DNA from 2 places in the Paenibacillus sp. ATY16 genome. Region 1 is predicted to be linked to the other one. Evidence: riboswitches for the same ligand, from Rfam matches in the RefSeq annotation. Region 1 holds a riboswitch; the other holds the start of a gene.
What was found. Region 1 has a riboswitch for cyclic di-AMP ahead of CFI03_RS19850 (KamA family radical SAM protein). Riboswitches for the same ligand answer to the same signal wherever they lie in the genome.
Positions count from the first base shown of each region.

Region 1 (7,604 bases):
CTATTCCTCCCCCCCGCAAAAAGTACCTTCATCAGACGCCTCCCCCTTGAGGAATAGGCGTTTATCCCATGCCGGACAAATATCATGCTTCATATGATAATACACAGTTCCGACTACAGCTTAAGGCCACAGGACAGGAGAAACAAAGATGAGCGACATCTTAGGAATCATGACCCACCGGATCGGCCATGCGGGAAGCTTTGCTAGACATGCCAAATCAGCCCTCGCCGAGAAGTTCAGCGGCATTCTCGTTTACACCCCTAAAGATGTGAACCTGACAACCCGAAGAATAACAGGCTATGTATATAAAGGCGGAACATGGAGCAGGCAAACCATGCCTTTTCCCCGGATGAACATGGATATCGGATTTTACAAAGGATCGCAAGTCGCCAGAGCCACTCTGGTCAAAAAGGCACCTTCATTCCCTTTTACCGGCTACGGCATCGGTAACAAAATCCGGATCCAGAACCATCTGCTCACTTCCCCCGTTCTGAAGCCGTATCTTCTGCCTACTGAACTGGTGAAGGACTCTAGCAGCTTTTTAGCCTTTGTGAAAAAGTATAATAGCGTCATGCTGAAGCCGATTAACGGCTGGGGCGGCAGAGATATCGTACGCGTCACGCTGGAGCAAGGACAGTATAAAGTGCAAAAAAACGGCGAACAAACGCGATTAACGAGCGCTGTTGGTATCCGTTCGTTAATTAGACGCGCGCTGAGCAAGGAACGCCAAATCATGCAGCAGTGGATCGATATCCGGAACAAGCAAGGAATTATTTACGACATTCGCGCGTTGATGCTGAAGAAAAGCGAAGGGAACTGGGAGACAACGGGGATTGCCGTGCGGGAAGCGCAGCGCGGACGGATTACGTCCAATCTGAAGAGCGGCGGCCATGCCTTTGAAGCAAGCTCCTATCTAAAAAAAGAGTTTGGCGACGAGAAGGGCGAAGCGCTCGCCAAATCCGTCCGCGAACTCGCGGAATATATTCCGACGTTTACGGAAAAATCGTATGGCGCCCGCCTTTGCGAGCTTGGCATTGACCTCGCGGTTGATGTCCACGGCAAGCTGTGGCTGCTTGAAATCAACATCAAGCCGGGAAAAAAAATTATGCGGCAGCTGTATGGACTCAAAGCTTGGGAGCAATGCCTGCATACGCATTTTCAATATGCCCGCAGCCTGCTGTCAAAAACCCAATAAACGGAGATGAATCATGAGTACGGAAATAACGATAGCCGCAGTCGGGGATTTCCTGATGAAGACGCGTATTATTAACTCCTGCAAAGGAGAAAAAGGCTATTCCTTCGACCATCTGTTCGAACCGATCGCCCCTTATCTGCGCAATGCGGATCTGACCATCGGCAACCTGGAAACCGTATTTGCGGGTAAAACCTCCGAGGACGCTTACAGTGTGGTGAAACGCCATCCGCGTACGAACTGGCCTATGTTCAACTGCCCGGACGCTTTTGCCGATACCTTAAAAAATCTTGGTTTTGACTTTGTCTCGACAGCCAACAATCATTGCATGGACAACGGCATTAACGGTCTGAAGCGTACGCTCAGAATTTTGGATGCCAAGGGGATTGCCCATACCGGAACTTACCGGACGCAGAATGAATCGCAAAGTCTAGTCGTGAAAGAAGTCAAAGGCATCAAGATCGGCTTCCTTGCTTATACGAAAACCACGAATAAAATACCGGTTCCCTCGGACCATAAATGGGCGGTTGACCTGATCAATCCGGCCAAAATGGTCTCCGACCTGAAACGGCTGAAAGCCAAAAACGTCGATCTGACTATCGTATGCCTGCATATGGGCAGAGAATACTCGAATTACCCGGTGCAAAAGCAAAAGGATATGGTGCAATTATTATTCAAAAACGGCGCTGACATTATACTCGGAGCCCACTCGCATACCATTCAGCCAGCCGTCTTCTACAAAAGCGGATCGGGTATCCGCAGATTCGCCATTTATTCCCTCGGCAATATCATTTCGACCCGCCTCTATTACAACGACCATACCTTAACCGGACTCATTACTCAGCTCCAGGTGCGCAAGCTTGAAGATGGCACCATTCGCATTAAGAAGGTCGACTTTATTCCAACCTGGACGCGGATCAGCAAAACGGGAGGCCGAAGCGCCTTTAAGGTCTTCCCGCTTACCGCCCATTTAAAAAAGCTCGACCCGTCCAGCGCCGAAGCCGTCCGCATGAAAAAGATGATCCAGCATGTCCGCCAGCATATCGTAAAGGATCCCGACTCCGTCAACGCGGAAATCATCTAACCGCAAAAAAAATGCCGTACGGATCACTCCGTACGGCATTTCCCTGTTCCTTTAAGCAATTAAAAGGAATATTCGATTGCGCAGTGTAAGCGTTAACTCACCTAATCAGCAATCTAGTTAATCACGCGACGTCCCACGATGAAACGCTGTTTATAGTAGCTATCGTTAACGTTCGATACGATAACGTCCTTCGAAGGGCTTGCGTTATGAATCATTTTGCCGTTGCCGATGTAGATGCCGACATGGCCTACGTCTTTATGATTTTTCGAGCCGCTGTTCCAGAAGAACAGAAGATCGCCTTTTTTGAAGTTGCCGTAGCCTACTTTTTTACCTACTTTAGCTTGATCATCATCATCACGGTTAACCAGAGTAACGCCAACATTAGCAAGTTTATATACAAGCGCTGTGAAGCCGGAGCAATCCGTAGCGTAAGGGGCTTTTTTCTCTTGACGGTTCTGCCAGCTTACATAGTTCACTTTGCCTTTCAGGTTCAATGCGGTGGAAACAATCTTGTTCCTCTTTGCATCCGCAGACATGGCCGCATCCGCGGTTGTGTGCAACAGGGCCGTTACCGGCAAGGCGATAGCTACCAGCAGCATAGCAATTTTAGTCATGAATTTCATTTCAATACTCACTCCCTAACTTGTTGATAGGGCTATTATAAATTGGCTCAGAACCCCAAGGACACCCGCAAAAATTGGCAACGAGCGGTAAATGAAAGCGTTAAGAATGCTGTAATCTAGGCGTTTCTTGGGTCTTAACCACTTTCTGAGAATGGATGAGTCTTTGATGAGTATTTTCTTACTTGTTGCGTCCTATCAACTATGCTATAATCCTGATTTTTCATATTTCGTGTGCGAAATAACGCAAAAAGCCCGTTCTTCCATCAAGGAAGAACGGGCTTGGAAAAATGATCTCTTCTATTATAGTGCTTTCAAAGCATTTGCAATTTCGATACATAAATCCTCGGCCTGCGGCACAAAGCCCAGTCGGTCAATAAAAGCATGCGTACATCCCTTGTACCGGATCGTCTTGACCGGTACGCCGGCTGCCGCAAGCTGCCTGCTGTATACTTCGGACTGAATGCGCAGCCCGTCAAATTCAGCTCCTACGCACAACGTACGCGGTAATCCAGCGCTGTCAGCCAGAAGCGGACTGACATAAGGATTACGGACCTCCTCCTCATGCGGCAAATAAAGCTCCCAAGCCTTTCTGCCTTCCGGGTCGGCCTCGGTCGGCCGTCCAATCCCCAGCATCGGATCTATCATCGCCCTCTGCTCATCCGACATCTCGAATTGGGACAGCTCCCACTGATAACCGTTCACCCCGTTAAGGAAGGTCACGCACGGATAAATGAGCACCTGCTGAGCTACCATGCGAGTACCCAGATCCCGGTCCTTGGTTGCTACGGCGGCCGACAGATTGCCGCCGGCACTGTCGCCGCCTACCGCAATCCGGTTCCGGTCGATGCCGTATTCCTCGGCATGCTCGTAAATATATTGAACGGCATGAAAGCAATCGTTAAATCCGTTAGGGAACTTACGCTCCGGAGCCAAGGAATAATCAATATTAAAAACTACGGCATCGGCCAGCTCGGCAATCAGCCGGCAAGGGTTCTCCACCGCAAACACGGTACCGCCGATCCAGCCGCCGCCGTGAATATAAATGAGACAAGGTTTATTAGGCTTCCGCATCGATTTGCGCGGATAATACCGCCATAGGCCAACCTCATTGTCGCCAAGCTTTACGCGTTCGTATCCGGTGTAAATCTCCACCGTATTCAAATTACGGTTCGGAAATCCCATGGAATCGCGTATAAGCCGAAGCTGCTCCTCCGGCGACGGAGGCTGGGCTGGGGCAGCCTTTTGTTCCCCCGCCCATTTCCTAATAATCTGAAGCTCGTAGGGATCCAGATAACCGGCCCTTGTCTCTTCCGGATTAACCTTTACAATAACCTGCGTGCCGTTCAAGTTTGCTTCTTCCTGCTGAGCCTGCAGGGCGTTCACGATTTCCTGGCCGTATACTCTCATTGATAGAAGCCTCCCGGGATGTGAAATACGATCCCTTCTTACTTCTCCTTTTGCTTATGAACATCCTTTATTTATTCTTGGCAGGCTGACCGGACGGCAGATAGACCATATGATCATCGTGCTCCGACAAATCCTCCAGCCAAGATGCTTCAGGAGGACAATCCAGCATGATAAAACGGCCTTTTCCTTCTTCTTGATAGTGATGGTATTTCACGTAGGCTTTGCCGCCCTCTATATCCAGCAATTCAACCTTGCCATAATCATGGGCCATCAGAAGCCGGATCCGCTTCCCAAGCTCCGCGGTTAGTTCTTTTGCTTGCTGAACGATGGAGAACTGCGTTTGCAGGGATAGACTAGACTCGGGATAAGAAGGATTGGGACGGTTAATGATAAAGGAATAGGGCGAAACCCCAGCCTGGGACAGCTGATCGATCAGCTTGCCTAACAGAAGAGGATCATTGTTAACGCCCTTGACAATAGGGGTTTGATTAAGAACGATTACGCCCGCCTGGTGAAGGGCATTAAAGGCTTTCTTCGCTTCGGCCGTTACTTCCCTCGGATGGTTAATCGTGGTCATTAAATAGATGCGTTTCTCCGGACTCGAGAACCGGCTTAACATCTCTAACAGTTCATGGTCCTCGTAAATCCTCATCGGATTATGAACCGGCATTCTGGAATCCAGCCTAATCGTGCCGATATGCTCGATATTCCGCAGCTGCTCGATTATTCGGGTCAGCTTGGAAATACCTAACATCAGACTATCGCCCGTCAGCACAACCTTATGAATTTCGTTATGTTCGGCGATGTACGCAATTCCTTCCGCTGCCTGGGACACGGGAAGAAGAACCATCGACTGATAAATGTGCTTGCAGCCGGCAGCTTCCCAAGAAAACTCCTGAAGCCCGTGAGGGGCTTCCCCCGCAGCCGCAATCAGATGCTTGCGGATCGGATCCTTCGGATCATCCCAGTCAATCAGGTTTAAGTAATAATCATTGACGCGAAAATGCTTCTTAAGCCGTTCTCTTTCCGCCTCCGACAGACCTGCCGATCTACCGTTATCGGCCATTGGTTGTACCATTTCGCATCCCTCCAAAAGGTTATTAAAAGCATCACCTATGCCGGGAAGTCCATCCCACCTCCACGAAAAATGAAAAAAAAGACCCCCGCAGCACAGAGCATGGATATGGTCTGTGCGCAATTTGGGCCTTTAAAACAGAAAAAGACCCAGCAAGGGTCTATCGTTTGCAATGTTATTCGCAAAAGACCCATCTCAAAGCTGACGAGGTTAGCTGACGGACTCGGGATAGATGGTTCCCTACAGCCGATAACCGGCTGATTCGCCCCAAAAGATTGGTTTCCCCGCTTCTCGGCAACGCCGAGAACTAAGCTTATTATAATTATCTCACAATTCGTAATATTGTCAACAATTAATCAATAAAAATCCCCGCCCAATTTCCCGAGGAAGATTGGGCGGGGTTATGTTAAATCTCTGCGGTCATTTCTTATCCACTTGAAGAAGAAATAAGTGCTTAACCGAAAACGTATCCTTGATGGTATCCTCCGAAATAACGTTCAGCTTGATGAGACCGGCGATTTTGGAGGTATCGGGCTTCGAGAGCAGCCGCCATACATCGGGATCGGGAAGAGCAGCATACAGCTTGCTCTCATCGAATTCCTTGCGCTCCTGGGAAACAATCTTCACCTTGTAGCTGCCTACTTCCAGTTCGGAGAGGTCCAGCTCGGCGCAATGCTGTATAATTTCACCGCGCAGCTCGGATAATTCCTGCTCGATTTCCTTCTGCTTTTGCTTAAGCTGATAATAACGCCTGACTTTGTTATCCTCCACCTTATTCACGCTCCTCTTCATCATATGTATGACGGGGAGCGCGGAATTAGGACTGGATCTTGTCCCGCTATTTAGGGACTAATCCTCTCTTTCGATAGGCCCAATGATTCGTTGGGCCATGTCCGCCGCCGACGGTAATGCCGTCTTCAATGGCGGCTTGTATATAGGCTTTTGCCTGGCGTACGGCTTCCTCGATATCAAGCCCTTGAGCAAGGCCTGCAGTGAGCGCAGCCGAATACGTACAACCGGTGCCATGGGTGCGGGCCGTTTCGATCCGTCTGCCTGCCAGCTCGCTGTAGCCGCTGCCGTCGAAGAGCAGATCCACCGCTTCGGTTCCCGCTTCATGCCCGCCCTTGATCAGGACATAACGGGCGCCAAGGCTGGACAGCTTTTTCGCCGCTTCAAGCTTGTCGGCCTTGTTGCGCACGGCCATACCGGTCAGATGCTCGGCTTCCGGAATGTTTGGCGTTACGATCATCGTCAGAGGCAGCAGCTTGCGGGTTAAAGCCCGCACGGCCTCTACCTGAAGGAGCGACGCGCCGCCTTTTGCGATCATAACCGGATCGACCACAACCTTCTTCCAGCCGAAGAAAGCAATCGCCTCGGCTACTTCCTCGATAATCTCGGCACTAAACAACATGCCGGTCTTTAAAGCGTCAACGCCGATATCGCTGCCGACGGAGTGAATCTGGGCCTTTACCGCTTCCTTGGTGAGCGGGAATACGCCTTGCACGCCAAGCGTATTTTGCGCTGTAATCGCCGTTAAAGCAGACATCCCGTAAGCGCCAAGCTCCTGGAACGTTTTTAAATCCGCCTGAATGCCTGCTCCGCCGCCGCTGTCCGAGCCGGCAATCGTCAAAGCCCGGGCTACATTGCCGTTTATGGATTCCGCCATTTGTATTTCACCCCGTTTATCGTTTAGTAGGAAAACCGTTCCGGCGCAAACGCCGGCAGCCTGCTGCCGTTATCGATATAATCGGCCACAACTCGTGCCGTTACCGGACTTAGAAGAATGCCGTTGCGGTAATGGCCCGCCGCCATAATGACGCGGCCGCCCGATTCCTCTAGCGGTCCAAGCAAAGGGAAACCGTCCTGCGTGGATGGCCGGAGGCCTGCCCAGCGGTGGAACGGCTCCCGCTCCTCCAGAAACGGAAACGCCTGCTTGTTCCATTTGCGCAGCCGCTCGATTCCACGCTCCGTAACGGTTGTATCAAAGCCCGCCACATCCTCGGAAGCTCCGCATACGAGCGTACCGTTTTCTTTTGCAACCAAATAGCCCTGATTGCAGAACACCATGTGCTGGACCGGTTTTACTTCCGCTTCATAAGCGCATATCTGACCGCGGATCGGGTACACCGGAATACGGATGCCGAATACCTCCTCAAGCTCCTGTGCCCAGGCGCCGGAGCAGACGATCAGCCGATCCCCGGTAAAGCTCCAGCCGGTCTCGGA
Region 1 is NZ_NMOK02000033.1:261,482-269,085, reverse strand. It holds gene CFI03_RS19870 (YheC/YheD family endospore coat-associated protein) at 149-1,195, shown strand; gene CFI03_RS19865 (CapA family protein) at 1,209-2,276, shown strand; gene CFI03_RS19860 (C40 family peptidase) at 2,390-2,899, opposite strand; gene CFI03_RS19855 (alpha/beta hydrolase) at 3,200-4,306, opposite strand; gene CFI03_RS19850 (KamA family radical SAM protein) at 4,374-5,384, opposite strand; cyclic di-AMP (ydaO/yuaA leader) riboswitch at 5,567-5,705, opposite strand; gene CFI03_RS19845 (hypothetical protein) at 5,802-6,173, opposite strand; gene thiD (bifunctional hydroxymethylpyrimidine kinase/phosphomethylpyrimidine kinase) at 6,220-7,047, opposite strand; gene thiO (glycine oxidase ThiO) at 7,071-7,604, opposite strand, start outside.

Region 2 (7,604 bases), on a different contig from region 1:
CGTACCCGTTGGAGTCTTGGGGCTTCCAACGTCATTCAAGGTCTGCTCGGATTACTGGGCTGGTGAGAAAACCTCTATCGAAGAATTCGAAGAAGAGCGACCGCGTCTAGAGCTAGGTTTTATCGCAATAAGAATTTGTTCTCCCGGCTTGCTCGAAACTTATACATTCTTATGTGGTAGCTAAGAATTGCTTCGCAATTTTAGGAGGATTAGCCATGAAAAATCATATGAGGCAAGGCTGGCGGCTTACGATCAAGCACTTCTATATCGTTATTCTGCTATTCCTGTACCAGCTGCTATGGGGATTCTTCCTGTACCGGTTTATCGATTCGGTAGTTGCGCCGCTGCTGCGGCGGTTCCCGGATCACTCCCCGTCCAAAGCGGCCGTCCAGCTATTTTTGAGCGAAGCGCAGTTCCAGATTATGAAGACGGACCTGCTTACTCCGTACCTGTGGCTGCTTGGCGGCTTATTCGCCGCAAGAATGCTGCTCTCTCCGCTGTTTAACGCGGGGCTCCTCTACTCCCTGCAGCATGCGACCGATGCGGGAGGAACGCAGTTCCTGCAAGGTATCCGCCGGGCATGGAAGCCGGTTACCCTTCTCTACTGGATCGAGACGATTCTTGCTCTCGCTCCCGCATGGTGGCTGGCGCCAAAGGGGCTTGAAGCGCTGCTTCACAGCCGCTCGATCGGAGCCTTGCTGCAGCAGACCCTTCCTGCCGTAGGTGGCTGGCTGTTATGGGGCATCCTGCTCCATCTGCTGTTCCTGGCCATGCAGCTCGGGGCAACGAGCGGCAAGACCGGCGGCATTTTCCAATCTCTTGGCACAGCAGTCAAGCATCTTCTGCCTTTTGCCGGGTTATCGCTTCTCATGTGGGCGATCGGCTCGGGAATCGGATTGTTTGTCAGCGGCTTCTCCCTCGTATGGGCCGGCTTTATCGCCCTTCTTGTCCACCAAGGCTATCATCTTGTCCGTACCCTTATGAAAGTATGGACTCTAGCCTCCCAATACGACATTTTAAGATCAAAGGAAGTTTAAAATTCTCTCATAATTATAGAAGCAGCCCGCCCTGCGACCTAGTCGCAGCGCGGGTTTTTCGCGTTTTTTCGGGCTCGCTTGTCCGCCATTCTCCAAATAAATCAACATATCGGCTAGCAAAACCACATAGTAAAGAGTTAGTAAATCTTTATAGGGCTTCTCTGCTAGTCTGCGCGCCCTACATGAAGACTATTAACCGCAGGATACAAGCTTTTCCGCTTCCATTAGTCAAAAGGTTGCATGAGAATTATTAGAAATTGCCGTATAGAGGAGGAGATAAACGAAAATTACCGAATAGTTACCAAGTACATAAAACAAACTGCCTAATTCCTTGTACTGGAAACGGGGGAACCACCTCTGGGTGAATTGACTTCGACGTCCGAATGATTCTATCGGCGCCCGAGAAGTCATAGGGATCCTTCAACCGAACCCCACAGCTAACCTCGTCGGCATTGGAAGGAGCTTTACCGCTTTGAAAAAGGTTACAGCACTACTCCTTGGACTTGCGCTAATGCTGGCTTTTCAGGCTGGAAGCGTTTTCGCAGACTCCAAAATGGACGGCATTGTCAGCAACTTGATTGGCACGCCGTACGTTGCAGGTGGAACATCCACGAAAGGATTCGATTGCTCCGGATTTACTTCTTACGTTTTCGACAAAATGGGCATCGATCTTCCTCGTACTTCCACTTCGCAATCTGAAACAGGTAAGAAGATCGCAAAAAGCGATCTAGTGGCCGGAGATCTCGTGTTCTTCAACACGAACGGTCGTGGTGTATCTCATGTCGGCATTTATGTAGGAGACGGCAAGTTTGCTCATGCATCGTCCAGCAAGGGCGTTACGATAAGCAACCTTAGTGACTCTTATTATGTCAACCGGTATGTGACTGCTCGACGTGTCATGGACCCTAGCACTTTTGATAAATATGCCGACGAACAATAGAATCAAGCAGCCGCTTCCATCGGGGCGGATTGGCAGGATTCCTACAATAAAGCCGCATGCAGCTTGTCCCACCGGACAAACCGCATGCGGCTTTATTGTTTCCCGCTACTCTATTCAGGCAGCTGCCGTCTGCTGCTTCCGGCCGAGCGCCAGCATCGCAAGCAATACGACAAACATCGCAATTAGAAAAGCTCCAAGAATCCAGACCGTGCGGTCCGCACCATAGTTGTCCATCATCCATCCCGTTAATTTCGGGAAGATCGCCCCGCCTACGCCTCCGCAAGCGACAAGCAGACTGGTTGTCCGCTCGGTCATCCCCGGAATTAATCCGTTCGCGAATACGAGAGCAATCCCGAATACGCCGGAGAAGAACAATCCGCTTAGTCCGACAAGAACCATCATGCCGCTTAACTGCCCAACGGCCCCCATCGCAAGAATAACGACGCAGGCTCCGGCAATCGCAACAAACAGATAGCGGATGTATCCGACACGATCCGCCAGCCGTCCGGCGAACAGACGCCCCAGGATCATCGTGCCCCAGAACAGGCTAAGCGAGGAAGGGGCATTCGCCTCCGACATGCCGGAGCGTTCGATCATAATGGAAGGCAGATAATTGGAGAAGCTCATTTCCACGCCAACATAGAGGACGAAAAATAACGCCGACAGCAGCAGGAACGGAATCGAAGCTCTCTTATAACCGAACCACCCTTTTGGACGCAGTTCGCCAGCTTCCCGCTCCGCCGACGCCTTCTTCCCTCTGGCATGAAAACCGATCTTATCGTCGATTGGCCCAAACGAGATCGTCATCCATAAGATAAAGGTAATGCCGGCTAGTGCCGAGAGTATCGGGAAAGATAATTGCCATACATCGTATCGGATCAATATGCTTGCCATCGTTGGCATCAGGAAAGCGCCGATTCCAAAGAACGTTTCCAGCTTCGTCATCGCATTGGCCTTGCCGCTTTCTTCCGCCAGATCAATGACCATGGCTCCAATGACGGATTCCGTCATGCCAAAGCCGAACCCGGCAAACAAGGCGATGAACAGCATCAGTCCCCAGGAGTGGGGAGTAAGGCTGTAAGCCGCTTCGCCAAGCGTCAGGAGACCAAGCGAGAGAAGCACTCCCCCTCTTTTGCCCAGCTTGGACGTAATAAACGGGGACAGCAATACGCCCACCAAAAAACCAAAAAACTGATTCATCATCCATTGCCCGCCGTCGTCATAAGACAAACCGTATTTATCGAGCATCTGCTCCATTACCGACCCGCCCACAACATGAGCTAATCCAATTACGAGATAAGACAAACAGCCAAGCGCTATTAATTTCCGCATCGTAAAAGTTCTCCTTCGTTGTCCTTCGCCAAATCCTCATGAAGTCGATTACCGAAATGTTATAATGGAAAGAAACTTATAGATTCTTATTAATGAGGGTAGATCCATGACTAATTTTACTGATGAGGTACATTATAAACCATCACTGGAGGACATGACTATCCAGCCGATGGAAATCGATCATGCTCGGCAAATCTGCGAATGGCAATACGAATCGCCTTACGATCTTTACCATTGGCCGGCATGGGATACGATGCAAAAGGACGAGATCGAATTCGGCGACCCCGTCCTGCGACGCATGCAATATGCGGCTGTCGTGAATCGCGACCGGGAACTGATCGGGTTTGCCCAATTCTTTCCCATTGTTGGCGTTACCCGCCTAGGTCTCGGCCTTCATCCCGCTTTATGCGGAAGAGGCATCGGCCCCGGCTTTCTGCGGCTGCTGATCCGCGAAGCTCTTCGCCGAGCCCCTCAGAACAGCATTGACCTAGAGGTGCTGACCTGGAACACGCGGGCCATTCGCGCTTACGAACGGGCCGGCTTTGCCATTGAAGATACGTATGTAAGGCCAACGCCGCAAGGGCCAGCCGAGTTCCATTGTATGGTGTACCAGTCTACTCTTTAATATCCCTATAGCCGGTAATAATCAGGCTCGGGATCTTTCATATCAACGAACAAAATAATGCCGGGCTTCACCAGCACCGATACCGTCCGAATCCATGCCCTTGAATCCAGATCGGTATAGGCGCGGGAAACCATGGAGCGGCGGTTCTCGTTTAATTGCACGACATTCGGAACAAAATACGGCCGCCAGCTCCAGTTGGCCCCGCAGTATTCGTCCTCCCGCCGCCAGCTTCCGTCTTCTCTTCTCGAATAGTTGGAGGAGATCTGAATGCCGTCTTCGCTGCAAAGATAGACTCGGATGCTGTTGTTCTCCAACTCCTGCAGCAGCCGGACGATCCATTCATTATCTTCGTCCTCCAGCTCCTCCAGATGACCAATCCGGTCGATCTTGCCGGACAGCCTGTCCGACAAATAGCTCCAGTAGTTCTCCGAATAGAGCTGCAGCTGCCGGTGCGCCTCCAGTTCTTCTTCCAGCAGGGCCGAAAAACGGGACGGCTCGTCGAACTCCGGCTCGGCCTTCGCGAACAGAAAGCCCTGTACGTACCGGACTCCCGCTTGGATCGCTCTCGCCAAATCCTGCTTGGTCTCCACGCCTTCGGCAAGCAGCGAAGCCCCAAGCTGGTCAGCCAGCGCGGAGAGGGAACGAAGCGTACCCAGATAGCCGTCGTGACTCGCACTCCGTTTCAGCATATGAATGTCGATTTTCAGAATGTTCGGCTGAATCAGGGCAATCCGGTCCATCCCGCTAAAGCCGCTGCCAACATCGTCAATCGCAATCAGACAGCCCTTGGAGCGGTATAAATCGATAATTTCTCGTAGCTCCTCGATCTCGCCGTTAAAGCTTTCTTCCGTAATCTCTATCACGACTCTGCGGGGATCAATCCGATATTTATCCAGCAGAGATAAGGTGTAAATCTCCCCAGACTGCACGCCCCGGTGCATCCAGTTCGGCTTCAAATTAATAAACAGCATCGGAGGCTGCGGAATTTCGCCTATTTTCCGAAAAGCCTGTTCACGCAAAATCCGGTCAACCGCGATATGATCTTCGACAGGTACGGAGGCGTCGCAGAAAAACGGCCCCAGACTGCGGACGGCATCGTCCTTGCAGGCTCTCCCCAGCACCTCGTAACCAACCACTTTTCTCGTATCAAGAGCAATGATCGGCTGATAGAAAGCAGACAGCTGCTCGCCATCCAGCTGCAGCGTCTGCGGTAACGTCGTATTTGATAAGCAATCGTTCGTCACGCTCACGCTCTCCCTTTGTTGCCTTTATGTCAACCGAATCATCCGGGTCACGTTGTCTCCATGCGACACTTCAATGACATGATGCTTCGGATGGTACGTAATCGATCCTTTGCCTACCTCGATTACCGGCTGCTCGCCAAGCCCGAAGAACACATCGTCGGCAAGCGCCTCCATAACTTCATGCCGGTCGTCCGCCCCAAGCGCCGCCCACTCTTCCTCTTCCATCTCGAAAAACGTGTAGCTTCCTTCTACTTCGCTAACCGCTTCCGTCAGTTCTTTCAATATATCTGCATACTCTCTTGCATGTCTAACTCCCACTATAGGTCAACCACCTTTACCATAATTATCTTCTATACTCATTTTACCGCATTTTCACGAAAATTAACGCTCTCTCTCTTAAATCATTTCTGAAAGTCTAATTTCCGTACGATAACTTGTCGATATAAGTACTAGAGATTTGTCGAAAACGTACTGGACGGGGTGCATGATGAAAAATTCTACAATTATCGGTATTATATTAGGACTCGTAGCGGTACTGGTCGGTATGACGCTGAAGGGTGCCGCTCTTAGCAATCTGTTAAATCCCGCCGCTTATATGATTATCGTCCTCGGGACCATCGCTTCGGTTATGATCGCCTTCCCGATGTCGGAGCTTTCCAAGGTCGGCAAGCTGTTCAAGATCGCCTTCAAGGAACAACCGCTGATGCCCCGCGAGCAGCTGATCGAGAGCTTTATGGAATGGGCTTCGATTACCCGCCGCGAAGGTCTTCTTGCCCTGGAAGCCAAGGTCGAGGATATTGAAGATACTTTCCTCCGCAACGGCATGCGCATGATTATTGACGGGAATGACCAGGATTTCGTCCGTGATGTCCTGCTCGAGGATATTTCCGCAACGGAAGACCGCCATAAAGCCGGTGCCTTGATCTTCACGCAGGCCGGTACTTACGCTCCAACGCTTGGCGTACTCGGTGCCGTAGTTGGTCTGATCGGCGCGCTTGGCCACATGGACGATATGGAAACTCTTGCCCACTCCATTGCCGGCGCCTTTATCGCAACCCTGCTCGGTATCTTTACCGGTTACGTCCTGTGGCATCCGCTTGCGAATAAACTGAAGCGTTTGTCCAAGAAAGAAGTGCAGCTTCGCCTGATGATGGTAGAAGGCCTGCTGTCGATTCAATCCGGCGTATCCACGATCGCGATTAACCAGAAGCTGTCTGTATTCCTCACCCCAACGGAACGGGCGGCTATGAGGGAGAAGGAGGCTGGCGCCGGTGAAAAAGCGTAAGCACGACGATCACGATGAACATATCGACGAATCATGGCTTATCCCTTATGCCGATCTGCTGACGCTGCTTCTCGCGCTGTTTATCGTATTGTATGCGGCGAGTTCCACGGATGCGAGAAAGTTCGAACGGATGAGCGAGGCGTTCAGCGCTGCATTCAATTCCGGGGCCGGTATCATGGACAATCCGTCGGTTATCAAGTCGGGCGAGCAGCCGCAGCAGCAAATCGATGACGGGAAGAAGACCAGCAAGGACCAGCATGAGGATACGGAGTCCAATCTTCAAGAGCTGATCAAAAAGGAACAGGAAGATTTGGAAAAGCTGAAGAAGCAGTTGGACCAATATATAAAGAAAAATGGCTTGTCCTCTGAGCTGGAAACGAAGCTTAATCAGTCTCAGCTGATGATTACGATCAGCGACAATGCGTTATTTGCTTCCGGCAGCGATGCTCTCAAGACGGAATCGAAGGAGCTGGCAGCCAATATTTCCAAGATGCTGGAGCCTTATACCGGCTATGAGATTGTCGTATCCGGACATACCGACGATCAGCCGATCCGGACGCAGAACTTCAAATCCAACTGGGATCTGAGCTCTTCCAGGGCGATCCGGTTTATGGACGTGCTTCTGGAGAATAACAAGCTGAAGCCGGAACGCTTCAGCGCCATCGGTTACGGCGAATACCGTCCGGTAGCTTCCAATGATACAACGGCCGGACGGGCGAAGAACCGCCGGGTTGAAGTATCGATCATTCGTAAATATGTCGATTCGAGCAAGGTGCAGCAAATTCCTGCAACGCCTAAGCAGTGAGAAACGTCTTTAAAGAAAACTCCCCCGATTCCTAGAATCAGGGGAGTTTCTGTTTTAACCTGCCTTACGACGGGCGGTAATTCAAGGAACCGAACAGCTCCGCTTTTTCCGCTTCCGTCAAGTCCCGCCATTTGCCCGTTGGCAATTGTCCGAGATGAATATTCATAATGCGGATGCGCTGCAGCTTCCGCACATGGTAACCAAATGCCTCGCACATCCGGCGAATCTGCCGGTTCTTCCCTTCGGTCAGAACAATCCGGAAGACACGATCCCCTACTCTGGTCACCTGGCAGGGCAGCGTCATGCTGCCCAGGATGCGAACTCCGCTCGACATTC
Region 2 is NZ_NMOK02000047.1:20,564-28,167, reverse strand. It holds gene CFI03_RS25275 (M1 family metallopeptidase) at 1-66, shown strand, start outside; gene CFI03_RS25270 (hypothetical protein) at 216-1,037, shown strand; cyclic di-AMP (ydaO/yuaA leader) riboswitch at 1,348-1,504, shown strand; gene CFI03_RS25265 (C40 family peptidase) at 1,510-1,977, shown strand; gene CFI03_RS25260 (MFS transporter) at 2,092-3,309, opposite strand; gene CFI03_RS25255 (GNAT family N-acetyltransferase) at 3,416-3,934, shown strand; gene CFI03_RS25250 (EAL domain-containing protein) at 3,940-5,178, opposite strand; gene CFI03_RS25245 (hypothetical protein) at 5,203-5,496, opposite strand; gene motA (flagellar motor stator protein MotA) at 5,666-6,463, shown strand; gene motB (flagellar motor protein MotB) at 6,450-7,268, shown strand; gene rluF (23S rRNA pseudouridine(2604) synthase RluF) at 7,333-7,604, opposite strand, start outside.
Region 2: another riboswitch for cyclic di-AMP. It lies ahead of CFI03_RS25265 (C40 family peptidase); the one in region 1 lies ahead of CFI03_RS19850 (KamA family radical SAM protein).